3 regions of the Kineococcus terrestris genome follow, and region 2 is predicted to be linked to each of the others. Evidence: riboswitches for the same ligand, from Rfam matches in the RefSeq annotation. Region 2 holds a riboswitch; each other region holds the start of a gene.
The links. Region 2 has a riboswitch for S-adenosylmethionine ahead of AB8M62_RS02800 (sulfite exporter TauE/SafE family protein). Riboswitches for the same ligand answer to the same signal wherever they lie in the genome.
Positions count from the first base shown of each region.

Region 1: another riboswitch for S-adenosylmethionine. It lies ahead of AB8M62_RS08435 (sulfurtransferase); the one in region 2 lies ahead of AB8M62_RS02800 (sulfite exporter TauE/SafE family protein).
Region 3: another riboswitch for S-adenosylmethionine. It lies ahead of AB8M62_RS12395 (TIGR04028 family ABC transporter substrate-binding protein); the one in region 2 lies ahead of AB8M62_RS02800 (sulfite exporter TauE/SafE family protein).

Region 1 covers NZ_JBEUEI010000011.1:9,806-15,266, reverse strand. The annotation lists gene AB8M62_RS08450 (GNAT family N-acetyltransferase) at 1-233, opposite strand, end outside; gene AB8M62_RS08445 (class I SAM-dependent methyltransferase) at 251-1,081, opposite strand; gene AB8M62_RS08440 (class I SAM-dependent methyltransferase) at 1,078-1,659, opposite strand; gene AB8M62_RS08435 (sulfurtransferase) at 1,656-2,573, opposite strand; SAM riboswitch class I at 2,762-2,856, opposite strand; gene AB8M62_RS08430 (methionine ABC transporter permease) at 2,934-3,593, opposite strand; gene AB8M62_RS08425 (methionine ABC transporter ATP-binding protein) at 3,595-4,623, opposite strand; gene AB8M62_RS08420 (MetQ/NlpA family ABC transporter substrate-binding protein) at 4,625-5,461, opposite strand, start outside.
Region 2 covers NZ_JBEUEI010000003.1:27,602-39,326, forward strand. The annotation lists gene AB8M62_RS02790 (phosphoadenylyl-sulfate reductase) at 1-314, opposite strand, end outside; gene AB8M62_RS02795 (nitrite/sulfite reductase) at 311-2,032, opposite strand; SAM riboswitch class IV at 2,337-2,451, shown strand; gene AB8M62_RS02800 (sulfite exporter TauE/SafE family protein) at 2,484-3,389, shown strand; gene fdxA (ferredoxin) at 3,386-3,703, shown strand; gene AB8M62_RS02810 (GGDEF domain-containing protein) at 3,785-4,732, shown strand; gene AB8M62_RS02815 (Gmad2 immunoglobulin-like domain-containing protein) at 4,753-5,661, opposite strand; tRNA gene AB8M62_RS02820 (tRNA-Arg) at 5,793-5,865, opposite strand; gene AB8M62_RS02825 (hypothetical protein) at 6,156-6,569, shown strand; gene AB8M62_RS02830 (NAD(P)H-hydrate dehydratase) at 6,589-7,491, opposite strand; gene AB8M62_RS02835 (histidine phosphatase family protein) at 7,488-8,285, opposite strand; gene AB8M62_RS02840 (PP2C family protein-serine/threonine phosphatase) at 8,491-10,140, shown strand; gene AB8M62_RS02845 (hypothetical protein) at 10,164-11,725, shown strand, end outside.
Region 3 covers NZ_JBEUEI010000018.1:39,288-51,012, reverse strand. The annotation lists gene AB8M62_RS12425 (aminoglycoside phosphotransferase family protein) at 1-762, opposite strand, end outside; gene AB8M62_RS12420 (globin) at 792-1,190, opposite strand; gene AB8M62_RS12415 (SDR family oxidoreductase) at 1,288-2,841, opposite strand; gene AB8M62_RS12410 (mechanosensitive ion channel family protein) at 2,907-4,058, opposite strand; gene AB8M62_RS12405 (prolyl oligopeptidase family serine peptidase) at 4,131-6,305, opposite strand; gene malQ (4-alpha-glucanotransferase) at 6,400-8,610, shown strand; SAM riboswitch class I at 8,721-8,815, shown strand; gene AB8M62_RS12395 (TIGR04028 family ABC transporter substrate-binding protein) at 9,061-10,713, shown strand; gene AB8M62_RS12390 (ABC transporter permease) at 10,760-11,695, shown strand; gene AB8M62_RS12385 (ABC transporter permease) at 11,692-11,725, shown strand, end outside.

The DNA of each region.
Region 1 (5,461 bases), on a different contig from region 2:
ACGTGCGCGCCGCGACCGGGCCGGTTCGGGCCGCTCTTGGCCGTGCCCAGGACGGTGCCGTCCTCGTCGACCGCGACGACCGTCCGCCACGGCGGCGGCTGCACCCACAGCTCGCGCGCCGCCTCGGAGGTCAGGCCGCCGGGCAGCGCGTACGTCTCCCCCTCGGCGACGATCTCGTCGAAGAAGGGCCACACCCGCGGCCAGTCGTCGTCGGTCAGGTCGCGGATCAGCACCCCGGGAGGGTAGTCGGTCAGCCGCCGGCGCCCGCGCGGCGGCGGGGCGGGCGGCGCCGGCCGACCAGCTGCCAGCTGCGCGCCACCGGCACCAGCTCCGGGCGCTCGCACAGCGCCCGCTCCAGCGCGAGCAGGTCCTCGTAGTACCCGCGCTCGCCCTTGCGGGCGTCGGGCAGCAGGTCGGTGACCACGCGCACCCCGAAGCGGAACTCCACGGGCGTCCCGGCCGCGGCGAGCGCCTCCTCCACCCGGCCGGCGGGCAGCGGCACCCCGCCGTCCGCCCCCGCGGCGTCCTCCCCCGCCAGCAGGCGCCGCGCACCGCGCAGGTCGTCCTCGCGCACCGCCGCCCGCAGCGCGGCGGCGGCCGTCCCGGGGCCGAGCACGGACAGGCAGCCGCCCGGGCGCACCCGGGAGGCCAGCGCGGCCACGTCCGCCGCCAGGCCCTCCGGCGAACCGGCGTGCGGGCGGTGCTGGAGCACGTCGTGGCACAGGACGAGGTCGAAGGTGCCGCCCCCGCCGCCGGTCAGCGCCGTCAGCGCCACCACGTCCCCGAGGTCGGCCTGCACCGCGCGCACCCGGTCGGCGACGCCCGCGCGGCGGGCGGCGGCGCGGGCGCGCTCCAGCACCAGCGGCGCGGAGTCCAGGGCCGTGACCTCGGCGCCGGTGCGCGCCAGGGCCACCGCGTCGCTGCCGTCGCCGCAGCCGACGTCCAGGACGCGCAGCGGCCGGCCGGAGACGGTGCGGCAGACGACGGCCAGGGTGTGCTCGACGAGCGTGTGGCGCAGCCGGCCCCACGGGGCGCTGCGCCAGGCGACCGCGGCCTCCTCCGGGTGCGGCGGCTCGCTCACCGCCGCCTGCCGACGAGGTGGAGGTTCCCGTCGCCGTCCACGGCCCGGTGCACCACCGCACCGCCGGCGGCGACCACGGCGGCCGCCAGCAGGTCGGCGGCCAGGTGCAGGTGGCCCGCCGAGGCACTCGAGGGCCCGGGCGGCGGCGGCACCGCCAGCGACAGGTGGCCGCCGGGGCGCAGGGAGCTGGTCAGCGCGGCGACGTCGGCCTCGGCGCGCGCGACGCTGCCGCGCAGGTGCAGCACGTCGTGGCAGCAGACGACGTCGAAGGAGCCCGACCCGCCGGCGCGGTGGCGGGTCAGGGCCGCCAGCGCCGCGAGGTCGTCGAGGTCGGCGGCCACGGTGCGGACCCGGTCGGCGACCCCGGCCAGCGCCGCGGCGGTGCGGGCCTGCTCCAGGGCCGCCGGCAGGCGGTCCAGCACCGTCACCTCGTGCCCGAGGGCGGCGAGGACGACCGCGTCGCGGCCCTCGCCGCCGCCGGCGTCCAGGACGCGCCAGGGGGCCGGCCCGAGGTCGGGGCCGGCGGCGCGCACGAGCGCGGCCACCGGCCCCGACACGTCGTGGGCCGTCCCCGTCACCTCTCCGGGCCGACGGCGACGGGCACGCGGACCGCGTTGCCCCACTCCGTCCAGCTGCCGTCGTAGTTGCGGACGTCGCGCAGGCCCAGCAGGTGGGTGAGCACGAACCAGGTGTGGCTGGAGCGCTCGCCGATGCGGCAGTAGGTGATGGTCGGGGCGTCGGCGTCCAGGCCGGCCTCGCCCAGGTAGATCTCCTCCAGCGCGGCGCGGTCCTTGAACGTGCCGTCCTCGGCGGCCGCGCGCGCCCACGGCACGCTGGCCGCGCCGGGGACGTGCCCGCCGCGCACGGTGCCCTCCTGCGGGTAGTCGGGCATGTGGGTGCGCTCGCCCGAGTACTCCTGCGGGGAGCGCACGTCGATCAGCGCGCCGCCGATGTGCTCGCGCACCTCGGGCAGGAACGCCCGCGCGGTGCGGTCGTCGCGCTCGACGACGGGGTAGTCGGCCGGCTCGGGCTGCGGCACCTCGGTGGTCAGCTCGCGGCCCTCGGCCTGCCACTTGGCGCGGCCGCCGTCCAGCAGGCGCACGTCCTCGTGGCCGAACAGGGTGAACACCCACAGCGCGTACGCGGCCCACCAGTTGCTCTTGTCGCCGTAGAACACGACGGTGTCGGTGCGGCGGATCCCCTTGGCGGACAGCAGGCGCGCGAACCCCTCCCCGTCGAGGTAGTCGCGGGTGACGGGGTCGTTGAGCTCGGTGTGCCAGTCCACCTTCACGGCGCCGGGGACGTGGCCGGTCTCGTACAGCAGGACGTCCTCGTCGCTCTCGACGACGACGAGGCCCTCGCGGCCGAGGTTCTCGGCGAGCCAGGTGGTGCTCACCAGGCGCTCGGGGTGCGCGTACCGCTCGAACTTCGGCTCGGACGTGTCGGCGGGCAGGGACCCGGTGGACGTGGCGGCGGGGGTGGTGCTGGTCATGGTCGGCTCCGGTGCGCTGGGGTGGTCGGGTGGTCGCGTCGCGGGGTGCCGCACCGGCCGTGGCCGGTCGGCGGTCCGGGGCGACAGGCCGCCGAGGTGCGCCGGCACAGGTCGACGTGGCGGCGCGACCAGGACCGGAGCGTGGTGGCGCGCCAGCGGGCGCGGTCGTCGTGCATGAGCGTGGGCCCTCTCCATCGGCCCTGGCGGGAGCACCCACGCCCTCCGGGGAGGGGGGTTGCTGCGGCGTCGTCGAGCCAGGTCTCTCAGCCGCTCTGGATGGTGTGCGGGCCCAGCGTGGCGGGCCGCGGTGCGGGTTGTCAACGCCCGCGGCCGGTCCCGCGGGGGACCGGCCGCGGGGTCCTAGCGGCGCAGGACGGAGCGCGCCAGGCGGTTGCCGATCAGCTGCCCCACCTGCACGATCACGATGATCGTGGCGACCGTGACGTAGACGACGCCCCAGTCGTAGCGCTGGGAGCCGTACGTGATGGCGTAGTTGCCCAGCCCGCCGCCGCCGATGAGGGCGGCCTGCGCGGACATGTCGACGATGCCGACGTAGATGAACGTGTAGCCCAGGATCAGCGGGCCGAGGCCCTCCGGCACGAGGACCGTGAACAGGATCCCCAGCCGCGAGCCGCCCGCGGCGCGGGCCGCCTCCACGACGCCCGGGTCCACCGAGACGAGGCTCTGCTCGACGATGCGCGCCACGGCGAACGCGGCCGCCAGGGAGATCGCGAAGGTCACGGCGTTGTTGCCCACGGTTGTGCCGACGGCCAACCGCGAGAGGGGGGCGACGGCGGCCAGGAAGATGACGAACGGGATGGGCCGCACCACGTTCACCAGCAGGCCCACCACGGCGAACACCGCGCGGTTGCCCAGCAGGTTGCCCGGGCGGGTGGCGTACAGGGTCAGGCCGATGCCCAGGCCCAGCACGCCGGAGAACACCATCGAGACGAGCGTGATGAACAGCGTCTCCCAGATGGCGGTCCGGTAGACGTCCAGCGTCGCGAGGAAACCGTCCACGTCACTCCTCCTCGTCGACGCGCACGCCGGCGCCGCGCAGGGCGGCCACGGCCGCGTCCGCGGCACCGGGCGGGCCGGTCAGCTCGTACGTGAGGGAACCGATGCGCCGCTCGCGGATCTCCCCGATGCCGCCGTGCACGAGCTCGGCGCTCACGCCCGCGTCGCGCAGGACGCCGTCCACGCGCGCCAGCAGCCCCGGCTCCTCGGTGATCTGCACGGACACCAGCCGGCCCGGGTGGTTGGCGCGCAGGCGCTCCAGCACGTCGGCGTCGGGCCGGTCGTGCAGGGCGCTGCGGACGAACCGCTTGGCGGCCGCCGAGGTCGGGGAGGTGAACACGTCGTACACGTCGCCGACCTCGACGACGCGGCCGTGCTCCATGACCGCGACGCGGTCGGCGATCTGGCGCACGGCGTCCATCTCGTGGGTGATGACGACGACGGTGACGCCCAGCTCGCGGTTGACCCGACGCAGCAGGGACAGCACCTCGGTGGTGGTCTCCGGGTCCAGCGCGCTGGTGGCCTCGTCGGCCAGCAGCAGCGGCGGGTTCGTGGCCAGGGCGCGCGCGATGCCGACGCGCTGCTTCTGCCCGCCGGACAGCTGCTCGGGGTAGGCGTGGGCGCGGTCGAGCAGGCCCACGAAGTCCAGCAGCTCGGCGACCCGGGCGTCGTGCTCGCGCCGGGGCACGCGCGCCACCTTCAGCGGGTAGGCGACGTTGCCGGCCACGGTGCGGGAGCGGAACAGGTTGAACTGCTGGAAGATCATCCCGATGCGCTGCCGGGCGCGGCGCAGGTCCCTCTCCCCCAGCGTGGTCAGGTCCTGCCCGGCGACGACGACCCGGCCGCCGGTGGGGGGCTCCAGCGCGTTGAGCAGGCGCACGAGCGTGGACTTGCCGGCGCCGGAGTAGCCGATGACGGCGAGGACCTCGCCCTGCGCCACCTCGAGGGTGACGTCGTCCACGGCGCGGACGACGTCACCCCCCGGGCGCCGGTAGTGCTTGGAGACACCCTCCAGCGAGACGATGGCGGCCATCTCAGCCCTGCGCCGCCCGGGCGTCCTCCTCGATGGCGGCCAGCTGCTCCTGCAGGGTCGCGGCGTCCACGTCGCGGACCACGCCGCCGGGGTAGTCCTGCGAGAAGGCCTCCAGGACGGCCGGGTCGTGGAACAGGGCGGCCAGGTCCAGGTAGGTCTGGTCGTCGGCGTCCTCGGCGCGGGTGACGAACAGGTTCACGTACGGGGCGGCCTCGGGGCTCTCCGGGTCGTCGGCGAAGACGACGTCCTCGTCGGCCAGGTCCGCGCTGGTCGCGTAGTTGTTGTTGACGATCGCCGCCGCCACCGAACCGCTCTGCAGCGCGTTGGCGGTCTGCGAGGCGTCCAGGGACACCAGCTCCACCCGCGAGTCCTCCACGTCCTGCAGGTCGGAGAACGGCGTGCCGCCCTCGCGCAGGGTCAGCAGGCCGGCGGCCTGCAGCACGAGCAGGCCGCGGGCCTGGTTGATGGCGTCGTTGGGCAGCGCGACCTGGGCGCCGTCGGGCAGCGCGTCGGCGCTGTCGGCGGTGGTCGAGTACAGCGACAGCGGGTAGACGGCCGTGGCGCCGATGGGCTGCAGGTCGTCGCCGGCGTCGACGTTGTAGTTCGCCAGGTACTGGGTGTGCTGGAACTGGTTGATGTCCACCTCGCCCTGCGACAGCGCCGGGTTGGGCAGGCTGTAGTCGGTGAAGTTCACCAGCTGCACGTCCACGCCGAGGCGCTCGTCGGCCAGCTCGGTGTAGGTGCGCCAGAACGGCAGCGCCTGGTCGGACACGCCGATGCGCACGGTGCGCTCGCTCGCCGCGGTGGTGGCCGAGCCGCCGCCGCGGGTCAGCAGGAC
Region 2 (11,725 bases):
TCCACCACCCGCACGTCCATCGTCGCCGCGACCGCGTCGCGGGTGCCGCGGGTCTCGGCGAAGTGGTACCCGGTGTCCAGGAACAGCACGTCCACCCCGGGGGCGTGCCCGGCCACCAGGTGCGGCAGGACCGCGTCGGCCATGCTGCACGCGACGGCCAGCCGGCCGCGGAACTCCGCCGCCGCCCAGGCCGCGACCTCGTCCGCGCCCGCCCCGGCGAGCCGGTCGGCGGCCGCGGCCGCGACGGCCCGCAGCTCCTCGGCGGAGCGGGTGGCGGGGGTCGTCCCCGGGGGGGTGCTCGTGGGGGTGCTCATCGCAGGGCCTCCTCGTCGCTGCGGTGCGCCCAGGCCGCGAACGTCTCGCGGTCGGCGCGGGTGTCCAGGTAGCGGCGCACGACGCGCTCGACGTAGTCGGCCAGACCGGTGGCGCTCACCTTCAGCCCCCGCACGGTGCGGCCCAGCCCGGGTTCGGTGCGGTCGGCGGAGGCCAGCCCGCCGCCCAGGTGGACCTGGAACCCGGGCACCTGCACGCCGTCGTCCCCGGTGACCAGCTGCCCCTTCAGGCCGATGTCGGCGGTCTGGATCCGGGCGCAGGAGTTCGGGCACCCGTTGACGTGCAGCGTGATCGGCGTGTCGAGCTCGATGCCCGCGAGCCGCCGCTCCAGCTCGGCGACCGCCTGCGCCGCCGTGGCCTTCGTCTCGACGATCGCCAGCTTGCAGAACTCGATGCCCGTGCAGGCGATGGTGCTGCGCCGGAACGGCGACGGGGCGGCGGTCAGCCCCAGCTCCCGCGCCGCGGCCAGCAGCGCGTCGACGCGGTCCGGCTCGACGTCCAGGACGACGACCTTCTGGTGGGGGGTCAGGCGGACGCGCCCCGACCCGGCGGCCTCGGCCGCGTCCGCGATGGCCCTCAGCACCGTCCCGCTGACCCGCCCGACGGTGGGGGCCAGGCCCACGTAGCGGCGGCCGTCCTTCTGCTCGTGCACGCCGACGTGGTCGCCCGGCCCGCGCGGCGGCGGCGGTGCCGGACCGTCGGTCAGGCGCCGGCCCAGGTACTCCGTCTCCAGCACCTCGCGGAACCGCGCGGCGCCCCAGTCGGCCACCAGGTACTTCAGGCGGGCCTTGTTCCGCAGGCGGCGGTAGCCGTAGTCGCGGAACACCCGCACGACCCCGTGCCACACCTCGGGCGCCTCGTCCGCGGTGACGAACGCGCCCAGGCGCTGGGCGAGGTGGGCGCTGGTCGAGAGCCCGCCGCCGACCCACACGTCGAAACCCGGCCCGAGCTCGGGGTGGACGACGCCGACGAACGACACGTCGTTGATCTCGTGGACGACGTCCTGGCTGGGGTGGCCGGTGACGGCGGTCTTGAACTTGCGCGGCAGGTTCGCCAGCTCCGGGTCGCCGACGAACCGGCCCACGATCTCCTCGACGACCGGCGTCGGGTCCAGGACCTCGTCGCGGGCGATCCCCGCGACCGGGCTGCCGAGCACGACGCGCGGGGTGTCCCCGCACGCCTCGGTGGTGCGCAGCCCCACGGCCTCCAGCTCGCGCCACACCTGCGGCACGTCCTCGACGCGCACCCAGTGCAGCTGCACGTTCTGCCGGTCGGTGATGTCGGCGGAGTCGCGGCCGAACCGGGTGGACAGGTCCCCGACGACCCGCAGCTGCTCCGTCGTCAGCGCCCCGCCGTCGACGCGGACGCGCAGCATGAAGAACTCGTCGGACAGCTCCTCGTTCGACAGCTGCGCGGTGCGCCCGCCGTCGATCCCGGGCCGGCGCTGGGTGTACAGGCCCCACCAGCGGAACCGGCCGTTGAGGTCGTCGGGGTCGATGGAGGAGAAACCCTCCCGGGCGTACACGCGCTCGATCCGCTCGCGGACGTCGAGGCCCGGGCCGGCGGCCTTGACCTCCTCGTTGTGGTTGAGCGGTGCACGACCGTCCACGGCCCACTGGCCGTTGCTGCGGGTGCGCGCGGGACGGGCCGGCGCCGCGGCGGGTGCGCCGGGCGTCGCGAGCGAGGGGTCGGGTGTCATCGGTCCTCACGGGGGTGCGGGCCCTCCGTGAGGAGCGCCCCTAGCGGTGACGGGGAGGGGTGGGGGAGGTGGTGCGGCGGCAGGCGTAGTTGCTGTGCACGCGCATGAGGTCGACGTACCGGCGCGAGACGAGGCGCACGGTCAGCGGCTGGACCACGTCCCCACCGTAGGGCACGCGGAACCCCCGTCAAGCCCGTCGGGGAGTTCCGCGGGTCCTCCGGCGGGTTCCCGGCGCGGTCCGCGGGGAGTTCCGGCCGGCGCCGGGTGTTGACGGTCCGCGTCCGGCGCCCTAGCGTGGTCGGCAGGTCACGAGTGCCAGCGTCAAGCCCCGGCTCGCTGGTCGGCAACCCTCCTCCGCGGCGGGGTGCTCCGGGTGAGGACCTGGCCGGTCGCCGCACGGTGCCCGGCAAGCGCGGACCTGCGGGTCCACCGGGACGAACGGGAAACCCTCGTGCGCAGACTCGTGCTCCTCGCTGTCGTCGGCCTGCTGGCCCAGCTGGTCGACGGCTCGCTCGGCATGGCCTACGGCGTCACCTCGACGACTCTCCTGCTCCTCGTCGGCACCAGCCCGGCGCTGGCGTCGGCCACCGTGCACCTGGCCGAGATCGGCACCACGCTGGCCTCCGGCGCCGCGCACCACCGGTTCGGGAACGTGGACTGGCGCGTGGTCCGGCGGGTCGGGATCCCCGGCGCCGCAGGCGCTTTCGTCGGCGCCACGCTGCTGTCGTCGCTGCCCGGGGACGTCGCCGCCCCCTTCGTCAGCGTGCTGCTGCTGGGGTTGGGCGTCTACATCCTCGTGCGGTTCTCGGTCACCACCCTGGACGCGCGGTCCCTGCACCGCCCGCTGCGGCGCAGGTTCCTCGCCCCGCTCGGGCTGTTCGCGGGTTTCGTCGACGCGACCGGCGGCGGGGGCTGGGGCCCCGTCGGGACCCCCGCCCTGCTCGCCTCGGGCCGGCTGGAACCGCGCAAGGTGATCGGGTCCGTCGACGCCAGCGAGTTCCTCGTGGCCGTCGCGGCCAGCGCGGGTTTCCTCCTCGGCCTGGGCTCGCAGGGGATCGCCTGGTCGTGGGTCCTCGCGCTGCTGGCCGGCGGGCTGGTCGCCGCGCCGATCGCCGCCTGGCTGGTGCGGTTCGCGCCCCCGCAGGTGCTGGGTGCCGCCGTCGGCACCGTCATCGTCCTCACGAACTCCCGCACCCTGCTGCGCGCCGACGCCGTCGCCGCGCCGGACGGCGTGCGGTTCGCCGTGTACGCCCTGGTGCTGGTCCTCGGCGGCCTGGCCGTGACCAGCGCGGTGCGCCGCCACCGGCGTTCCCGCACCACCCCCGCCCGCCAGCTGCAGAGGAGCACCACCGCGTGACCTACGTCATCGCCCAGCCGTGCGTGGACGTCAAGGACAAGGCGTGCATCGAGGAGTGCCCCGTCGACTGCATCTACGAGGGCGAGCGGTCGCTGTACATCCACCCCGACGAGTGCGTGGACTGCGGGGCCTGCGAGCCCGTGTGCCCCGTCGAGGCCATCTACTACGAGGACGACGTGCCCGAGCAGTGGTCGGCGTTCACCGCCGCCAACGCCGAGTTCTTCGACGCGGTGGGTTCCCCCGGCGGGGCGGGGGCGCACGGCCCGGTGGCCGGCGACCACCCGCTCGTCGCGGCCCTGCCCGCCCCCTCCTGAGGGTCCCGTCCGCGCTGCGCCGTCCGGGTCGCCGTGACCGCCCGGGCTCAAGGCGCGTGCCGGGCGCACCGATCGGGGGACGTGGACACCTCCAGCGTGCCGGAGCGCGGTGAGCGGGCGCCGCTGGTGAGCCTGACACCGCGGCGGCCGGCCGCCGGCCCGACCCGCCGCGCCCGCGCGTCGGCGCCGAGCGCCCTGGACCGCGAGACGTCCCGCGCGGTCCTCGACAGCACCGCGGCCCTCGTCTGCGTCCTCGACGTCCACGGCCGCTTCACCCTGTTCAACCGTGCCTGCGAGGAGCTGACCGGCTACGCGGCCGAGGACGTCCTGGGCGAGGAGATGTTCGACCTCGTCATCGCGCCCGGGGACCGTGAGCTGGCCCGGCAGGGCGTCGCCCTCGGTGTGGCGCACGGGTCCTCCAGCGTCGCGGAGGGGGAGTGGCTGGACCGCGACGGCGGCCACCACCGCATCCGCTGGCACAACACGATCCTGCTCGACGAGGACGGCGTGCCCGACCGCCTCGCGTGCGTCGGTGTCGACGTCACCGAGCAGCGCCGCGCCGAGGAGATGCTGCGCGAGCTGGCGAGCACCGACCCCCTGACCGGGCTGCTGAACCGGCGGGCCCTGTTCCAGGAGGCCGCCGCGGCGCTCGACCCCGCCGGGGAGGGCTGCGGTGTCGTGTGCGCCGACCTCGACGGGTTCAAGCGGGTCAACGACGAGCACGGGCACGCCGTCGGCGACGCCGTCCTCGTCGAGGTCGCCGCCCGGCTGCGCTCCGCCGTCCGCGACGGCGACGTCGTCGCCCGCACCGGAGGCGATGAGTTCGTCCTCCTCCTGCGCGGCGCCGGGTGCGACCCCGCCGACGCCGCCGCGCGCGCCGCGCGGGCCGCCGCGGCCGGCCCGCTGGCCCGCGCCCACGGCGTCGGGGTGAGCGCGGGGTGGGTGCGCGCCGCGGCCGGCGACGACGTCGACGAGGTGCTCTCGCGCGCCGACGAGCGCATGTACGAGGTGAAGCGCGCGCGCCGCTGACCGGCGGCGTGCGCCGGCCCTCACCCGGTGACGGTCACCGTCTTGGAGTCCTCCGCGACGCGCGAGCCGTCGCGGGCGGACTCGCTGAACGCGCGCACGGTGTGCTCGCCCGGCGGCAGGTCGACCGCGACGGAGAAGTCGCCCCGCCCCGGGCCGGCCTCCGACGCCGTCGTCCACCCCTGCGCCACGACCCGCCCGCCGGCGTCCACGACGTCCCAGCCGACGGTGCCCTCGAACACCGTCGCCCGACCGGACACCGTCACCGGCGAGGTCACCCGCGCGCCCTCCTCGGGCTGCAGCACCCACACCGGTCCCAGCACCTCCGCGGCGCTCGCGCGCGCCAGCGCCTCCCCGGCGTGGGCGCCGAGGTCCCACAGGTCGGGCACGCGCGAACCGTCGACGAGCAGCTGCACCCCCGCCACCGACGGGTCCGCGGCCGTCACCGTGTGCACGACCTGCTGGAGCGCGGCCCGCGCGAGAGGCGCGTCCGCGCCCGGCGGTGGCGCGGCCGCCTCCGCGGACAGGTCGACGGTGACGAGGTCCTCCAGCCGCTCCACGCCGAGCAGCCGCGTGCCCTCCGGCCACGGGACCGAGTAGTCGGGGTCGCGCGGCGGCGACAGCGCCACGCCCAGGGCGGTCCTGACCCGGTCACCGTCCAGGGGCACCCGCGCGAACTCCCGGTACAGCGCCACCTCCAGGCCGCCCACCAGGCCGGTGCGGCCGGCGTAGTAGGCGGGGACCGTCACCAGCTCCGGCGGGGCGGACGGGTCCGCCGTCGCCGTCGGGGACGACGGCGAGGACGACGGCGCGGGGGTGCCCGGGGCGGGACCCCCGGCGGGAGCGGGGCCGCACGCGGTCACCAGGGCGGTGACCAGCGCGAGCGCCGCGCCGGCGCGCGGGGGACGGGGAGTGGACTCCTGCTCGGTCACGGCGCTGCTCCTCCCGGACGCCGCAGCGCCGCGACGCCGCAGCGCTGCGAGGCCCATCGTCCTCGCCCGCGACGGCCTGCGCGCGGTGAGCGGCGGACGGGCGCGGGGACGGGAGGGTCGGTGCGGGAGGGTGCCCCCGGCAGGATTCGAACCTGCGACACACGGTTTAGGAAACCGATGCTCTATCCCCTGAGCTACGGAGGCGCGGCCCGCGCGGGCGGGCCGGGGCGAGTCTAGCGGGGCGGCTGCCGGGGCCCGCGGGCGCGGCGTCGCCGCCCGCCGGGAGCGTTCGTCATCGTCGAACGCCGCTGGCGTACGACGTCATGTCGTTCTCCCACAACGAACATCGCGGCCCGCCGGTCCGGACCACGACCGCGCAGCGCCTATGCTCAAGCCGCAGCGAACGCCGACCGATGCCGTCTGCTGGGTGTCGGAGGCCGAGTCGACGGCGACTCCGACACCGGCCGACGTCGTCGCCCAGAGGAGTACCCGTCATGGCCCCCACCGTCGCCCGCCCCCGGGCCGAGCAGACCGTCCCCGCCCAGCGGCGCGCGCCGCGCCAGCACGCGGCCACCGCCGCCGTCCAGGCGGCCCTGACCGAGAGCGGCTGCATCCTGGTGGACACCACCGCCACCACCACCGGCTGCACCGTGTCCTTCTACGACGCCCGCTCCCTCGGGCGCGCCGTCGAGGTCATCGCCGCCGCCGCCGTCCGCGCCGGTGACACCGGCCTCGCCGACCGCGCCCGCCAGGCCGGTCCGGGCGCCTGGACCGTCACCGCCCACCCGCAGGCGTGGGAGGGCCCCGAGGGCGACCCGCGTGCCGCCGGCAGCCGCTCCTCCACGACGTGGCGCCTCGGCATCCCGCTGGCCGACCTCGTGCCCACCGCCAGCGCCCTGCTCGTCTGAGCCGCTCCCGCCGGGGGTCCTAGACCTCGACCTCGGCGAGGACGCGCGGCACCTGCGCGGGCAACTCCCGCGCCAGGAAGCCCAGCCGGCCCACCTCGGTCGCCAGCCGGTCCCCGGCCCGCCCGTGCAGGTACGCCGCCCACAGCGCCGCCTGCACCGGCTCCGCACCGCGGGCGCACAGCCCCGTGACGATGCCGGCCTGCACGTCCCCGGACCCCGACACCCCCAGCCCCGCACCGCCCGACGGGTCGCTCCACAGCCGCCCGTCCGGCGCGGCGATCCAGCTCGTCCCGCCGCCCGCCACCACCGCGCACCGGCTGCGGCGGGCCAGCTCCACCGCCGCCCCGGCCGTGTCGCGCTCCACCTCCTCCGGCTCCGCGTCCAGCACGATCGCCAGCTCCGCGGCGTTCGGGGTCAGCACGGCCCGGCCCTCGAGGTGGTGCAGGAACGTCTCGTCGCGCGTCACGGGCGCCAGCCCCAGCGCGTCCAGCACGACCGTCCTCGACAGCCGCGGCACCAGCGCCTCCAGGAGCGCGCGCACGTCCGGCTCGCCGACCGCGCCCACGCCCAGCAGCACGGCGTCCGCCGACCCGGCCAGCTCGGCCAGCTCGCCGTCCTCCTCGCCCGCGGCGGGGTCGATGCCCCCGCCGGGCGTCTCCGTCAGCGGCAGCACCAGCGCCTCCGGCAGTGCCACCCCCAGCCCCGCCGCCGTCGTGCGCGTCGTCGCCACCTGCAGCTTGCCCGCGCCCGAGCGCAGCGCCGCCTCCGCGGCCAGCAGGACCGCGCCCGGCGTGCGGGTGCTGCCCCCCACCACGAGCGTGCGCCCGCGGCTCTCCTTGCCGGACCCCGGCGGGGGCAGCGGCCACTCGCGCAGCAGCGCCGACGTCACCGTCGTGGCGCGCTCGCCGGCCGGCCCGCTCACCGGGCCACCCCCGCGCCGCCGCCCGCGGGCGCGTCGTCGGGCTCGTCGTCCACCTCGTCGTCGGTGACCGCCAGGTCCGCCACGTCCGCCACCGCCGTCGTGTCGCCCGCCACGTCCAGCACCGGCCCGTCCGGGCCCGCCCGGTACGCCGTCACCGAGCAGTTGGCCAGCGGTTCCTCCCGGTCCAGGCGCAGGACCTCCTCCTCGTCGAGGTCCTCCAGCACCATCCGCGCGTTCATCACCACCGCCTGGTGGCTGACCAGCAGGACGTGGCGGCCGGCGTGCTCGGCGCGCAGGTCCCGCAGCAGGCTGCGCAGCCGCAGCGCCACGTCGCACCAGCTCTCCCCGCCCGGCGGGCGGTAGTACAGCTTGCCCAGGTGCTCGCGGCGGGCGGCCTCCTCCGGGTACCGGGCGCGCACCCCGGCGCCGGTCAGCCCGTCCCACCAGCCCAGGTCGCGCTCGCGCAGGCGCTCGTCGGTGCGCAGGCGGCCCGGGTCGCGACCCGCCTCCCGCAGCTCCGCCACCACCGCCTCGGCCGTCGCGCGCGCCCGCCGGTACGGGGACGTGACGACCACGTCGGGCAGCGGGGGCGCGGCCGCGTCGTGCACCAGCCAGCGGCCCACCGCGCGCGCCTGCCGGCGCCCCAGCGCCGACAGCGGCACGTCCGCGTCGCGCTCCCCGACGTCGACGACCTCCGAGCGGCCGGCCCGGGCGCGCGCCTCGGCCACGTTGCCGACGCTCTCCCCGTGCCGCACCAGCACCAGTCCCGCCGGCCAGCCGCCCGGCACCCCCACGTCGGCTCCTCCCGCTCGCACCCGTTCCGGCGGCCAGCCAACCGCACGAACGTCCCCGGCGCGCGGTGACAGCCGGTGCACCGGGCGCACAGGGCGTGACGGGTGACAAGGTGGTGACCGTCGACGGAGCGGTCGTCGACACTGGGCGGGCGACGGCGGCCGCCCCGGACCCGCCGGGACCCGGCGGTCCGGAGGAGCGGAGGTGGTGGCGCTGGCGCGCGTGGCACGGGCGTGGCACCGGCTCATGCTGCGCACCTCGCTGCAGCGGCGGGTGTCCGCCATCGCGGCCGGGTTCCTCGCGGTGGTGCTCGCCTTCGCCACGGTCGTCGTCGTCGGGCTCGTCGCGCGCGACGAGGTGATCGACCGGCCCGAGCCGTACAACGACGTCGTCGCCGAGGTGAACGACTACCGCGGCGACTTCGTCCGACTGCACGTGCACCACCAGCTCTACATCGTCTCCGGCCTGCTCGAAGACCTCGAGATGCGCGAGCAGGACGAGACGGCGCTGACCGACAGCGCCGACGACCTGCGAGGGGCGGCTCGCGCCACCGGCAGGGCTGACATCAGCGCTCAGGTCGAGGAGGTGCTCGCCGGTTACTCGCGGTGGCGGGTCATCGCTCGCCGCCAGGTGGTGGCCCGGCTGGCTGGCGATCAGCAGGCGCTCCGGGAAGCGCAGGGTCGTGGACTCGCAGGACTGCAGTTCCTGGAGACGAACAGCGCCCTGGAAGACCTGGTGACGCAGCTGGAGGACATGCGCGGCGAGGCGGTGCGGCAGTCGGCGCGCGCGCAGGCGATCTGGTTGTGGCTGTCCCTCGCCGCGGCCGGCGCCGCCATCGTGCTCGTCGCCTGCGCCCTCTACCTCGTCCGCCGCTGGGTGCTGCGCCCCCTGGACCACCTGTCCGCGCAGATGCTGCGCGTGGGCGGCGGGGACCTGCAGACCCCCGTCGGGCTGGCCGGGCCGCCGGAGCTGGCCGCCGTGGCCTCCTCGGCCGAGACGATGCGCCGGCGCATCCTCGACGAGCTCGCCGACGCCGTGGCCGCCCGCGAGGCGCTGCAGCAGGGCCAGCCGCTCGTCGCGGAGGTCCGCGACCAGCTGCAGGCGCACCCCGTGCCCGACCTGCCCGGCTGGGCGGCCGCGGCGGCGCTGCGCCCGGCCGAGGGGCTGCTCGCGGGGGACTGGTACGACGTGCTGCCCCTGCGCGACGGCCGCTGCGCCGTGGTCGTGGCCGACGTGTCCGGGCACGGCGCCCGCGCCGGCATCGTCGCCATCCAGCTCAAGCGGCTGCTGGAGGCCGCCCTGCACCTGGCGCCGGAGCCGGACCTGGCGCTGGCGATGGCCGCGCGCGTCTTCGCCGACGAGGCCGAGCGCTTCGCCAGCTGCGTCGTCGCGGTCGTCGATCCCGACTCCGGCCTCGTCACGTACGCCAACGCCGGGCACCCCGAGCCGCTCGTCGTGCGCTCGGGGCCCGAGGGGGTGCGGGTCGTCTCGCGGCTGCGGCCCACCGGGCCGCTGCTGTCGTGGCTGCACCTGGACGTGCCGGGCGCCTGGACGGCCGCGACCGTGCCGCTCGCTCCCGGTTCCACGCTCGTCGTCTACACGGACGGCCTCGTCGAGGCGCGCCCCACCGGCAGCACCGACGAGCTGGGCGTCGACCGCTTCCTGCAGGCCCTGGCCCCCCACGAGGAGCTCACCCCCGCGGTGATCGTGGACGAGGCCCTCGACGTCGCCCGCCGGTGGAGCGGCGGCCGCGTGCGCGACGACGTCACGCTCGTCGCCCTGCAGCGCCTGGGCACCGCGGCCCGCACGGACGGTGAGCGCACGCGGACGGGCGGTGTCGCCGCGGCGGGGGAGTGAGGCGGAGCGCCTACTGTGGAGGGGTGGACGAGCCCGTGCCCGACGACGCCCCGGCCACCCCCGAGCGGGCCGGGTCGACACCCGGCGGGACCCCCGCGGGCACCGGTGACCTGACCCGCCGCCGCTGGTGGGACGAGGCCTCCGCGCTCGGCGTGCCCTCCGCGCTCCTGCACTGCCCCGACGGTACGAGCACCGGGCTGGACCTGACCACCGCCCACCCCTCGGGCCTGGCGCAGCTGCTCGCCGGGTCCCCGACCGCCCTGTCGAGCCTCGTGCGCGAGGCCGGCGCCCACGCCACCGCCCGCGAGCGCGCCCGCGCCGTGCACCGCACCGCCCAGGTGCTGCTCACCCAGCACGGCACCCGCTCCCTGGCCCTGGCCGTGGGCGTCGTCAGCTGGCGCGGTGAGGGCGCCCCCTCGCGGCGGGTGCCGCTGCTGCTGCGCCGCTGCACCCTGGAGGTGCCCGCCGACGCGCCCGACGACCACGTCGTCCGGCTCGACGACGAGGTGCTCGTCAACCCCGTCCTGGCCGCCACCGCCCGCCGCGAGCTGGGGCTGCCGCTGGACACGGCCGCCGTCCTGCGCGCCGTCGGGCGCCACCGCGGCTTCGACCCCGACCCGGCCCTGGCCGAGGTGCGGCGGCAGCTGCACGCCGCCCCCGGCCTGCGGGTGGAGCGGCGGCTGCTGCTGGCCGCCTTCGCCGACCCCTCCGCCGACCTGCTGGCCGACCTGCGCCGCCGCGGCGCGCGCGTGCGCGGGCACCGCGTCGTGCAGGCCCTCGCCGAGCGCCGCGCCCCCGCGCCGGGACCGGCGCCGTGGGCCGGCGCGGACGCCGCGGGGGGCGCCGGCGCGGGTCCCGCGCGCTCCCCGCTGCCGCTGGACCCCGCGCAGCGGCGCGCCGTCGAGCACGTCACCGCCGGCGGCGACCTGCGCCTCGTGGCGCCCGCCGGCACCGGCGCCACCCAGGTCGCCGCCGCCCTCGTCGCCGCCGCCGCCGAGCACGGCCGCACCGTCCTGCTGGTGGCCGGTGCCGCGGCCGAGCGGCGCGCGGTCGACGACCGGCTGCGCGGGGCGGGCCTGGGCTCCCTCGTCCTCCACCTCGACGGCGACCTCAGCGCCGCGCCCGTTGCGGCCGCCGCGCAGCGCCAGGTGCGGGCCGCGCTCGCCGAGCGCGAGCGCCGCCGCGACGGGCGCGCGGCGCCCCGGGACGACCAGCCGGACCAGCGGGGCCCCGAGCGGGACGTGCAGCGCCTGGCCGCCGTCCTGGCCGCCACCGCCGACGCCTTGCACACCCCCCGCGCCCCGTGGGGGGTCAGCGCCCACCAGGCCCGCGAGGCCCTGGCCGAGCTCGCCGCCCGGCCCACCGCCCCCTCCACCACGCGGCGCCTGCGCGGGGAGCACCTGGCCGCCTGCCGGCGCGAGGACCTGCCCGGGTGGGCGGCGCGCCTGGAGGAGGCCGTGCGCCTCGGCGCCTTCGACGTCACCCCCGACACCAGCGTCTGGGCCGGCGCCGACCTGACCAGCGACGAGGCCGCCGGGGCGACCCGGCTGCGGCTGCGGCGCGTGGTCGAGGAGGAGCTGCCCCG
Region 3 (11,725 bases), on a different contig from region 2:
GTGCGGGTCACCGCGGAGCAGGTCGACGGGGTCGCCCCGCAGCACCGTGCCCAGGTCGCACTCGGGCTCGGCCAGCAGACCGTCGGGATCGACCAGCTTGAACCCCGCGCCCGCCCGGAGCGCGTTGAGCTGGTGCACGTCACCGTGGACCAGCACGGCACGCTCGTCGTCGTGGGCCGCCCCGCGCCGACGCGCGCAGCGCAGGGCGTGGTCGACGGCCCGCTCCGAGCACGGGCGGCCGAGGTCTTCCCACGACGCGGTGATCGACGACACGAGCTGCCGGGCGCGGTCGGCACCGGTCGGGAGGCCGGACCCCGCGGCCGGGCGCCACACCCGCGCCGCGGTGTCGCACAGGATGTCGTGGCGGGTCGCGGTGGGCAGGCCCAGCGCGGACAGCGGAGGGCCCAGCCGTTCCAGCAGCAGCGCGCCCACGTCGGGATCGTCGCGCAGCAGAGCCGCGGTCCCCCGCCCGTCCGCCAGGCGCAGGGCGGTGACCTCGTGGCGCGCGCCGTCGCCCGAGCGGGGGACGAGGACCTTGACCACGACCGGTCGACCCGACGTCGTGGTCGCCTCCGCGACGTAGGCCTCGGTGGCTCCGGTGAACGGGCGACCGACGGCGACGTCCCACCTGCCTTCGAGGTGGGCCAGGAGTCCGGGCAGGTCGTCGAGCCAGTCTCCGGCGCCCACGGCGAGCGCGTGGTTCCGCATGACCTCCGGGACGACGACCACCCGCTGCCCGCCCCCGTCCGTCGACCGCGACACCGTCGTGCTGCTGCGACCCGCCGGACGACCTACTCCTCGAACGTGTTGAGCATGCTGTGGGCGGCGCGCTCCAGGTAGTCCCACAGCACGCCCTCCTGGGCGGCCGGCAGGCCCAGCGAGTCCACCGCGGCGCGCATGTGCGTCAGCCAGCGGTCGCGCGCGTCCGGGTTCACCTTGAACGGGGCGTGCCGCATCCGCAGGCGCGGGTGCCCGCGCTGCTCGGAGTACGTCGTCGGCCCGCCCCAGTACTGCTCCAGGAACAGCCGCAGCCGCTCCTTCGCCGGGCCCAGGTCCGCCTCCGGGTACATCGGCCGCAGCACCTCGTCGGCGGCGACCCCGTCGTAGAAGGCGTCGACCAGCCGGGTGAACGTCGCGGCGCCGCCCACCTCGTCGTAGAACGTGCGCCCCGCGGGCGTCGTGCGGGTCAGGCTGCTGCGCCCGCCGGTGGGCGGGCCGAGGGGGGAGGGCGGGGTCGTGCTCACGACTCCGAGGATCGCACGGGCCCGCCCCCGCCCCGGCCGCGCGTCAGGCCGCGTGCGCCCCCTCGCGCGCCTCGCCCGCCCGGCGGGCGCTGTCCACCGGCCCCCGCGGGGCGCCGGTGCGGCGCTCGCGCACCAGCGCCTCCGCGGCCCGGGCCACGTTGCGCTGCATCCCGCCGAACACCACGTCGTGGAACGGGCTGATCGCCGCCCAGTACGCCTGCCCCGCCAGGCCCTTGGGGTGGAACAGCGCCCGCTGCCGGAACAGCGTGCGGCCCACCGGGTCGCTCTCGATCCGCAGGTCCAGCCACGCCAGGCCCGGCAGGCGCATCTCCGCGCGCAGCCGCAGCAGCTCCCCGGGCAGGCGCTCCTCCACCCGCCACCAGTCGACCGCGTCGCCGATCATCAGCGAGCGCGGGTCGCGCCGCCCGCGCCGCAGCCCCGGCCCGCCCGAGAAGCGGTCCAGCACCCCGCGCACCGCCCACGCCGTCGGCCACGAGTACCAGCCGCGCTCGCCGCCGATGCCCTCCAGCACCTCCCACAGCACCTCGCGGGGCGCCTCGACCACCGTCGTGCGGTCGTCCACGTACAGGTTGCCGCCCGACCAGCCCGGGTCGCTGGGCAGCGGGTCGCTGGGCGCGCCCGGCAGCGACGCCGACGACCAGCGGGTCGCCACGTTCGCCTCCTGGATGCGCTGCAGCGCCAGCGCCACCGCCTCCCGGTAGCCGATCAGGCCCTCCTCCGGGTCCGGCACCCACTGCGCGATGTCGTGCTCCTGGCAGACCACCTCGTGCACGAGGCTCTCCACCAGCGGCTGGGCGATCCGCTTGGGCACCGGGGTGACCGTGCCCACCCAGTGGCTCGACAGCCGCGGCGACATCACGCCCACCGGCAGCACGTGCCGCTTGGGCAGCCCGGCCACCTCCGCGTACACGCGCATCATGTCCAGGTACGTCAGGACGTCCGGGCCGCCGATGTCGAAGACGCGGCTGACCTCCGGCGGCAGGTCCGCCACCCCCACCAGGTAGCGCAGCACGTCGCGGATCGCGATGGGCTGGATGCGGTTGCTCACCCACTTCGGGCACACCATCGCCGGCAGCCGCTCGGTCAGGTGGCGGACCATCTCGAAGCTGGCAGACCCCGAACCGAGGATCACCGCCGCGCGCAGCACCGTCGTGGGCACGCCGGAGTCCAGCAGGATCTCCCCGACCTCCCGGCGCGACTCCAGGTGCGTGGACAGCTCCTCGCCCTCCGGGTACAGCCCGCCCAGGTACACCAGGCGGCCCACGCCCTGCGCCTTGGAGGCGCGCGCGAACGTGCGCGCCGTGCGGCGGTCCTTGGAGGAGAACTGCGAGCCGCTGCTCATCGCGTGGATGAGGTAGTAGGCCACGTCCACGCCCGCCAGGGCGGCGCGCACCTGCTCCGCGTCGGCGGCGTCGGCCTGCACGACCTCCACGTCGTCGATCCACGGGCGGTCGCGCAGCGCCTCCGGCCGCCGCGCCATCGCGCGCACGCGGAAACCGGCCTGCAGCAGTTCCGGCACGAGCCGGCCGCCGATGTAGCCGCTGACGCCGGTGACGAGGGCGAGGCGCTGGGTCATGGCGACAGTGTCGGCCGCGGACGTCGCGCGCGCACCCCCTCGCCGGCCACGTCCCGCCCGGCGCGTCAGCGGATGCGGGGGATCTCCCCGGTGTCGTCGGCCACCACGTCCGCCTCGCTGCGCCGCGGCGGCTGCGAGCCGCCCGCCGCGGCCGGGTCGCCGTGCCGCGCCGGCGGCGGCGTGGCCGGCGCCTCGTCCTGGCGCAGCCACACCGTGCGCTGCGGGAAGGGGAACTCGATGCCCTCGGCGTCGAACGCCGCCTTGATGCGCCGGCGCAGCTCGCGCTGCACGGCCCACTGCTGCAGCGGCGCCGTCTTGACCACCATGCGCAGCACCACCCCGTCGGCGGCCATCTGCTCCACGCCCCACACCTCCGGGCGGGCCAGCACCAGCGGCTTCCACGCCTCCTCGGCGGCCAGCCGGTCCCCGATGCGCTGCAGCACCTCCTGCACGTGCGCGATGTCCGCGCCGTAGGCCACCGACACGTCCAGCACCGCGCGCGCCCAGCCCTGGCTCTGGTTGCCGACCCGCAGGATCTCGCCGTTGCGCACGTACCAGACGGTCCCGCTGACGTCCCGCAGCCGCGTCACCCGCAGCCCCACGGCCTCCACCGTGCCCGAGGCGTCGCCCAGGTCCACGACGTCGCCGACGCCGTACTGGTCCTCGGCGAGCATGAACACCCCGGACAGGAAGTCGCGCACCAGCGACTGCGCGCCGAAGCCCAGCGCCACGCCGACGATGCCCGCGGAAGCGATGAAGGGGGCGATGTTGATGTTCAGCTGCCCCAGCACGCCCAGCACCGCCACGACGCCGATCACCAGCGTCGTCGTGCTCTTGAGGACCGAGCCCAGCGTCTGCGCGCGCTGCTGGCGGCGCTCGGACAGCAGCGGGCTGGACTCCAGCAGCCCGCCGCGCCGCGCCTCGCGCCGCCCGGCCGCCACCCCCGCCACCGTCCGGTCGATGACCTTCATCAGCAGGTACCGCGCCACGAAGCAGACCAGCAGGATCAGCACGATCCGCAGCGGCCAGCCCAGCAGCACGTCCGCGATCCGCCCCGCCAGGCGCGAGCCGGTCAGGTCGTAGACCGTCCCGCACACCCCCGGCGAGCCCGACACGCAGTACGAGCCCGTCAGCTCCCCGACGTCCCGCAGGACCTCCCCGGCGCTCGTCGACTCGGGGCTGGGGGTCGGGGCGGGGGTCGTCGCGGCGACGAGCACGGTGGGGGTCCTCCTGCGGGGTCGGTCGGGAGCGGGGTCGGGGGCGGGGTCGGGGGCGGGGTCGGGGGCGGGTCAGCGCGCGACGTCGAGGCCGGTGGCGGCCGCCGCGAACGCCAGCCGGTCCGCGGCCAGCGCCGCGCTGCGCGAGACCGAGCGCGCGCCGTGCCCGACGTCGCCCTCCGCGCGCAGCAGCACCGGCCGCTGCGAGGCGGTCGCGCGCTGCAGCGCCGCGCACAGCTTGCGCGCGTGCAGCGGGTCCACCCGCGAGTCGCCGTCGAAGACCGTGAACAGCACCGCCGGGTACTCCGTGCCCTCCACCACCCGGTGGTAGGGGGAGTACGCCAGCAGCCAGCGGAACTCCTCCTCGACCGCCGCGCTGCCGTACTCCTCGCTCCACGTGGCGCCCAGCCCGTGCCGCTCGTAGCGGACCATGTCCAGCAGCGGCGCCGAGCAGACGATCCCCGCGAACGCCTCCGGGGCCTGCGTCAGCGCCGCGCCCACGAGCAGGCCGCCGTTCGAGCCGCCCTCCGCGACCAGCTGCCCCGGCGTCGTCCAGCCCTCGGTCACCAGGTGCCGGGCCGCGGCCAGGAAGTCGTCGAACACGTTCTGCTTGGACCCGCGCGTCCCCGCGCGGTGCCAGTCCTCGCCCTCCTCGCCGCCGCCGCGCAGCTGCGCCACCACGTGCACGCCGCCGGCCTCCACCCACGCCAGCGCGTCGGGGGAGTAGTGCGGGGACATGCTGATCCCGAACCCGCCGTAGCCGTACAGGACCGCCGGGGCCGGGCGCAGCGGGCGCCCGGCGCCGTCCACCGCGTCGGCGCGCGCCGTCAGCAGCAGCCGCACCGTCGTGCCGTCGGCGCTGGCGCACTCCAGCAGGCGACTGGTCACCGCCGGCACCTCCACCGCGCCCGGCGGGCGCGACTCCAGCTCCAGGCCGCCCGTGCGCGCGTCCCAGTGCCACACCTCCGACGGGACGGTCGTGGCCGTGAAGGAGAACCACAGGTCGTGACCGGGCTCGCCGCGCGTGACGAGGCCGCCGACCGACCCCGACCCCGGCAGCTCCAGGGCGCCCGCGCCCCCCGGCAGCCGCTGACCGCTTCCCAGCTCGTGCACGCTCAGCGACGACAGCGCGTGCCGCGTCCAGCCCGCCACCAGCAGCGGCCGGTCCAGCTCCTCGCCGTCCAGGACGGCCACGTCCTCCAGCAGCGCGTCCCGCGCCTGCGGCAGCAGGTCGCGCCAGTGCTCCGGGCCCGGGGTCGCCGGGTCGGCCACCGCCAGCCGCCCCCGCGGGGCGTCCAGGTCGGTGAAGGCGTACAGCCGCCCGTCGCGGCCCACCCACACCCCGGTGCTCGCGTCCAGGCCGCGCACCACCTCGCGGAACGGCGGGCGCGCCGGGTCCGCGCCGCGCAGGTCCGCCAGCCACACGTCGTTGCGGGGGGCGGTGCCGTCGGCGGCGCTGACGACCAGCCAGCGCCCGTCCCGCGACGTCCACACCCCGTAGTACGTCGTCAGCGGCAGCGGCGGCGCGCCCTCCGGGTCGCCCGGCACGGGACCGCCGAAGACCTCCACGTCGGTGGCCGGGTCCGCGCCCACCCGGTGCAGCCACACCCGGCGGTGGTACTGCCGCTCGCCCTCCGGCAGCTGCTCCGGCGGCAGCCGGCGCACGTAGTAGAACCGGCGCTCGCCGTCCCCGGCGTCCGGCAGCCACGCCACCGGCGAGTAGCGGGCCCGGTCCAGCGGGCCGTCGACCACCTCGCCCGTGGCGACGTCCAGCACCCGCAGGACGCTCTCCTCGGTGCCGCCCTCGGACAGCTGGTAGGCCAGCAGGTCGCCCTCCGGGCTGGGCCGCCACGCGTCCAGCGTCGTCGTGCCCGAGGGGTCCAGCGCCAGCGGGTCCACCAGCGTCCGGGTGCCGGCGCCGTCGGTGACCGTCAGCACCCCCAGCTCCCCGTCCACCGCCCGGCGCGTGCGGAACACCCGGGCGCCGCGGTGCACGGGCGCGCCCACCGACCCCGTCGCCATCAGCTGCCCCACCCGCTCGCGCAGGCGCTCGCGCCCCGGCGCCCGGCCCGCCCAGTCCTCCCACGCGGCCGCCTGCCAGCGCGACCACTCCCGCGTGCGCGGGTCGTCGGCGTCCTCCAGCCAGCGGTACGGGTCGGGCACCGGGGTCCCGTGCAGCTCCTCGACGAGGTCGAGGCGCGGGGCCAGGTCGGCGGGCGGGCGGACGGCGCCGGTCGCGGGGTGCACGAGCGCCACCCTAGGCAGCTCCGGCGGCCCGTGGAGGCCCGTGGAGGCCCGCCGCCGCCGCGCCGGGACGGGGGCGCTCTGGCAGAGTCGGCGCGTGCCACCCGAGCCCGCCGACGCCCGCGCCGACGACCGCGCCGACGACCGGACCGACGACCGGACCCCGCCGCAGCTGGCCGAGCTGGCCGCCGCCGAGGGCGTCTCCACCTCCTTCACCGACTGGCGCGGCCGCACCGCCGACGTGCCGCGCGCCACCGTCGAGGCCGTGCTGACCGCCCTCGGCCACGACGTGTCCGGGCCCGCCGCGGTCGCCGCGTCGCTGGCGGAGGTGCGGCTGCGGCCCTGGCGCCGCCGCCTGCCGCCCGTGGTCGTCACCCGCGAGGGCAGCAGCGCCCAGGTGCCCGTCCACGTCCCGCACGGCGACCCCGTCGACGTCGTCGTCGAGCTGGAGGACGACGGCGGGTGGGCGCCGCTGCGCCAGGTCGACCGCTGGGTGGACCCCAAGCACGTCGACGGCCGCCTCACCGGCCGCGCCACCTTCGAGGTCCCCGACGACCTGCCGCTGGGCTGGCACCTGCTGCGGGTGCGCACCCCCTCCGGCGACGCCGAGTGCCCGCTGGTCGTCACCCCCGACGTCCTGGAGCTGCCCGAGGCGCTGCAGCGCGGGCGCTCCGTCGGCTACCAGGCGCAGCTGTACTCGGTGCGCTCGCGCCGCTCCTGGGGCGCCGGCGACCTGGCCGACCTGGCCGACCTGGCCGCCACCACCGCCGCCCAGGGCGCCGGCTGGCTGCTCGTGAACCCGCTGGCGGCCGCCTCCCCGGTGCCGCCGATGGAGGCCTCCCCGTACCTGCCGACCACCCGGCGCTTCGTCAACCCGCTGTACCTGCGCCCGGAGGACGTGCGGGAGACCGCCTACCTCGCACCGCAGCAGCGGGCCCGGGTGGAGGAGCTGGCCGCGCGCTGCCGCGCCGCCAACACGGACCCCGGCGAGATCGACCGCGACGCCCTGTGGGCGCTCAAGCGCGAGGCGCTGGAGGTGCTGCACGCCCACCCGCGCACCCAGGCCCGCCAGGCCGCCTTCCGCCGCTACGTCGCCGACGAGGACCCCGGGCTGACCGACTTCGCGCTGTGGTGCGCGCTGGCCGAGGAGCACGGCCTGCCCGCCTCCGGCTGGCCCGCGCAGGACCGCGACCCCGCCGCGGCCCGCGCCTCCGGGGCCCTGGAGCGCCTCGCCGACCGGGTCGACTTCCACCGCTGGCTGCAGTGGCAGTGCGACGAGCAGCTGCGCAGCGCCCAGGACGCGGCCACCGCGCCCGGCACCGGGCCCGGCATCGTCCACGACCTCGCCGTCGGCGTGCACCCCGAGGGCGCGGACGTGTGGAGCCTGGGCGACACCCTCGCCCGCGGCGTCACCGTGGGCGCCCCGCCGGACGCCTTCAACCAGCAGGGGCAGGACTGGAGCCAGCCGCCGTGGCGGCCCGACCGCCTCGCCGAGCTGGCCTACGTGCCCTTCCGGGACATGGTCCGCACGATCCTGCGGCACGCCGGCGGCCTGCGCGTCGACCACGTCATCGGCCTGTTCCGGCTGTGGTGGATCCCGCAGGGGGCCACCGCCGACCGCGGCACGTACGTGCGCTACGACCACGAGGCGCTGCTGGGCGTCCTGGCCCTGGAGGCCCAGCGGGCCGGGGCCGTGCTCGTGGGCGAGGACCTCGGCACCGTCGAGCCCTGGGTGCGCAGCTACCTGGCCGAGCGCGGGATCCTCGGCAGCGCCGTCCTCTGGTTCGAGTACGACGGCGACCGCCCGAAGGCGCCGGAGGACTACCGCGAGCTGGCCCTGGCCAGCGTCACCGTCCACGACCTGCCCCCCACGGCCGGCTACCTGGCCCAGGAGCACGTCGCGCTGCGCGACCGCCTCGGCCTGCTCACCCGCGACGTGGAGGAGGAGCGCGCCGCCGACCGCGCCGAGCAGGACCGCGTCCTGGGCCTCGTGCGCGGGCGCGGGCTGCTGCGCGAGGGCGCGGGGGAGCAGGAGACCGTCGAGGCGCTGCACCGCTACCTGGCGCTGGCGCCGTCGCTGATGCTGGGCGTGTCCCTCGTCGACGCCGTCGGCGACCGCCGCACCCAGAACCAGCCGGGCACCGCGAACGAGTACCCGAACTGGCGGATGCCCCTCACCGGCCCGGACGGGGAGGTCGTCCTGCTCGACGACCTGCCCACCCACACCCGGGCGCTGTCACTGGCCCGGGCGGTGCGCGAGGCGCTCGCCGCGGGCGGGGACGAGCGCGCGGGCGGCGCGGAGCGCTGAGCGGGGAGGGGCGGCCGGAGGCGGGGGAACTCCTCCACCGCGGTGGGGCGGCCGTCCCGCTGCGCCGCACCTTGACACGCGCGGGCCCGCTCGGGCACCGTGGCTCCCGCTCACCATCGAGAGCGGCTGAGAGATCTGGCTCCGTGACGCCGCAGCAACCCTCCGCGAGAGCGGGTTCGGGTGCTTCCGCCAGAACCGATGGAGGAACGGTGCTCAGGATCCGCGGTCACGCCTTCCACGCCTCGCGGCGTCGTCACATCGACCACTGCCGCCGAGGGGCCACGGGCTGTCGCTAGCAGCTGCGCGGTACCCGGTCCCCGCCACCGCGGAGACCGGTCACGACGACGACGCCACCGCCCGGGACCACCCCGCGGCCGCGCCGCGCCCTCCCGACCCCTTCCCCCGCAACAGCTCGCGCCACACCGCGCCACGAACAGCCGGAGCCCACCCATGCTCGTCCGTCGCCGCACCACGCTCGCCGCCGCAGCGGCCACCGCCCTCGCCGGCCTGGTGACCGGCTGCTCCCGCGCGACGAGCGACGAGGGAACGCCGTCGGGGGAACCCCGCACCGGCGGAACCCTCACCTACCTCGAACCGCAGACGTGGACGACGCTCTACCCGCCGGCCGCGGGTTTCTACCCCAACGGCGGCATCGTCAACAACATCACCGCCCGGCTGCTGTGGCAGGACCCGGAGACCCTCGAGCTGCAGCCGTGGATCGCCGCGGAACTGCCCGAGGTCAACGCCGACGCCACCGAGTACACGTTCACCCTGCGCGAGGGGGTCACCCACTCCGACGGATCACCCGTCGACGCGGCCAACGTGCTCGCCAACATCGACCTCTTCGGCAGCGGCGACCCGGACCGGGCGCTCACGGTCTCCGAGGCCATCAACAACTACGAGCGCGGTGAGGTCGTCGACGACCTCACCGTGAGGTTCTCCTTCTCGGCCCCCGCGCCCGGTTTCGCGCAGGCCGTCTCGACCATCAACTCCGGTCTGCTCGCCACCTCCACCCTCGAGCGGGACAGCGAGGGCTTCGGGCCCGGCCAGGCGGTCGGCGTCGTCGGTTGCGGCCCGTTCGTCGTCGACGACGAGGAGGTCGGCACGCAGATCTCGCTCGTGGCGCGCGAGGACTACGACTGGGCCCCGCCGTCGCTGGCCCGGCAGGGCCGTCCCTACCTCGACGGCATCCGCTTCGTGGTCGCGGGCGAGGACAGCGTCCGCGTCGGCACCGTGGTGGCGGGGCAGGCCGACGTCGCCCGCCAGATCGAGGCCCCCGACGAGCAGCAGTTCCAGGCCGACGGGCTGGCCCTGCTGGCCGCGGCCACCAACGGCGTCAACAACGGGTTCAGCTTCCGCTTCCGCACCCCGCAGCTGCAGGAACTGCCCGTCCGCCAGGCCCTCGTGGCCGCCATCGACCGGCAGGCCATCATCGACACCCTGTTCAGCGACAGCTACGTGCTGGCCACCGGGGCCCTCGCGAGGTCGGCGCTGGGCTACGTCGACACCTCCGAGCAGTACCGGTACGACCCGGACCGCGCGGCCCAGCTGCTCGACGAGGCGGGCTGGCTCACCGGCGCCGACGGCGTGCGGGAGAAGGGCGGCGTGCGGCTGGCCCTCACCGTCAACGAGGCGCTGCCCCAGCCCCGCTCCCGGGAGGTCGTCACCCTCGTCCAGGAGCAGCTGTCCGGACTGGGGGTCCAGGTCGAGCTGTTCCCCGGCGACCAGGCCGCGCAGACCGCCGCCTCGCTCGACCCGGAGACCGTGCAGGTGTACCACTCGATGGTCGGCCGGGCCGACTTCGACGTCCTGAAGTCGCAGTACTTCTCCAGGAACCGCAACACGCTGCTCAACCTCGACACCGACGACGAGTCCCTCGGCGACCCCGAGCTGGACGCGCTGCTCAACGACATCGCCTCCCGGCCGACCACCGAGGAGCGGCAGGCCGCGTCCGAGGCAGCGCAGCGCCGGCTGGCCGAGCAGGCCTACGTCGTGCCCTTCTTCGAGGAGCCGCAGGTCTTCGGCTTCCGCTCCGACGTGCAGGGCTTCACCACCGAGTCGGTGGGCCGGCCCTCCTTCTACGCGACGTGGCTGGACCGCTGAGCGCCGGTGGGCGCCCGGGCGGCGCGCCCGCGGTGACGGGGCCGGCGTGAGCTACGTCCTGCAGCGCGTCGCGCAGGCCGCCGTCGTCCTGGTGCTGGCCTACGCGCTGTCCTACGCGCTGCTGGCCGCGCTGCCCGGCGACGCCGTCCTGGCCCGCTTCGGCAGTCCCGAGCTGGGCCTGACGCCCGAGCAGCTGGCCGACATCCGCGCCGCCTACGGGGCCGACCGCCCGCTGCTCGTGCGCTTCGCGGAGTCCGCGCGGGCCTTCCTGGGCGGCGACCTCGGCTACTCGGTGCAGAGCGGGGCCGCGGTCTCGACCCTCATCGCCAGCGCGCTGCCCTCCACGCTCGTGCTGGCCGCGCTCGGCCTCCTCGTGGCGGTGCTGCTCGCGGTCGCGATCGCCTTCACCGCGACCCACGGCAGGGGCCGGTGGCTGCGCCGGCTGTTCCGCGACCTGCCCCCGCTGTTCGTGTCACTGCCGGTCTTCTGGATCGGGATCCTGCTCATCCAGGTGTTCTCCTTCCGCCTGGGCTGGATCCCCGTCATCGGCGCCGGGCCGGTCGAGTCGCTCGTCCTGCCCGTGCTGACGATCGCGGTGCCCATCGCCGCGCCGCTGGCGCAGGTGCTCATGCGCAGCATCGACGACGTGGGGCAGATGCCGTTCATCGCCGTCGTGCGCGCCCGGGGCGCCAGCACCCCGTGGTTGCTGTGGCACGACGTCAGCCGCAACGCCGTCCTGCCGACCCTGACGATGGCCGGTCTCCTGTTCGGCGAGCTCGTCGGTGGCGCGGTGGTCACCGAGGCCGTCTTCGGGCGCGCCGGGATCGGGCAGCTGACCGCCCAGGCGGTCGCCAACCGCGACACCCCCGTGCTGCTGGCCGTCGTGGTCCTCTCGACGGTGGCGTACGTGCTCGTCAACCTGGTCGTCGACCTGCTGTACCCCGTGCTCGACGCGCGCCTGCGCCGCGGAGCGCTGCGGTGAGCGCCTGGACCGGGGTGCCCGCCACCGACC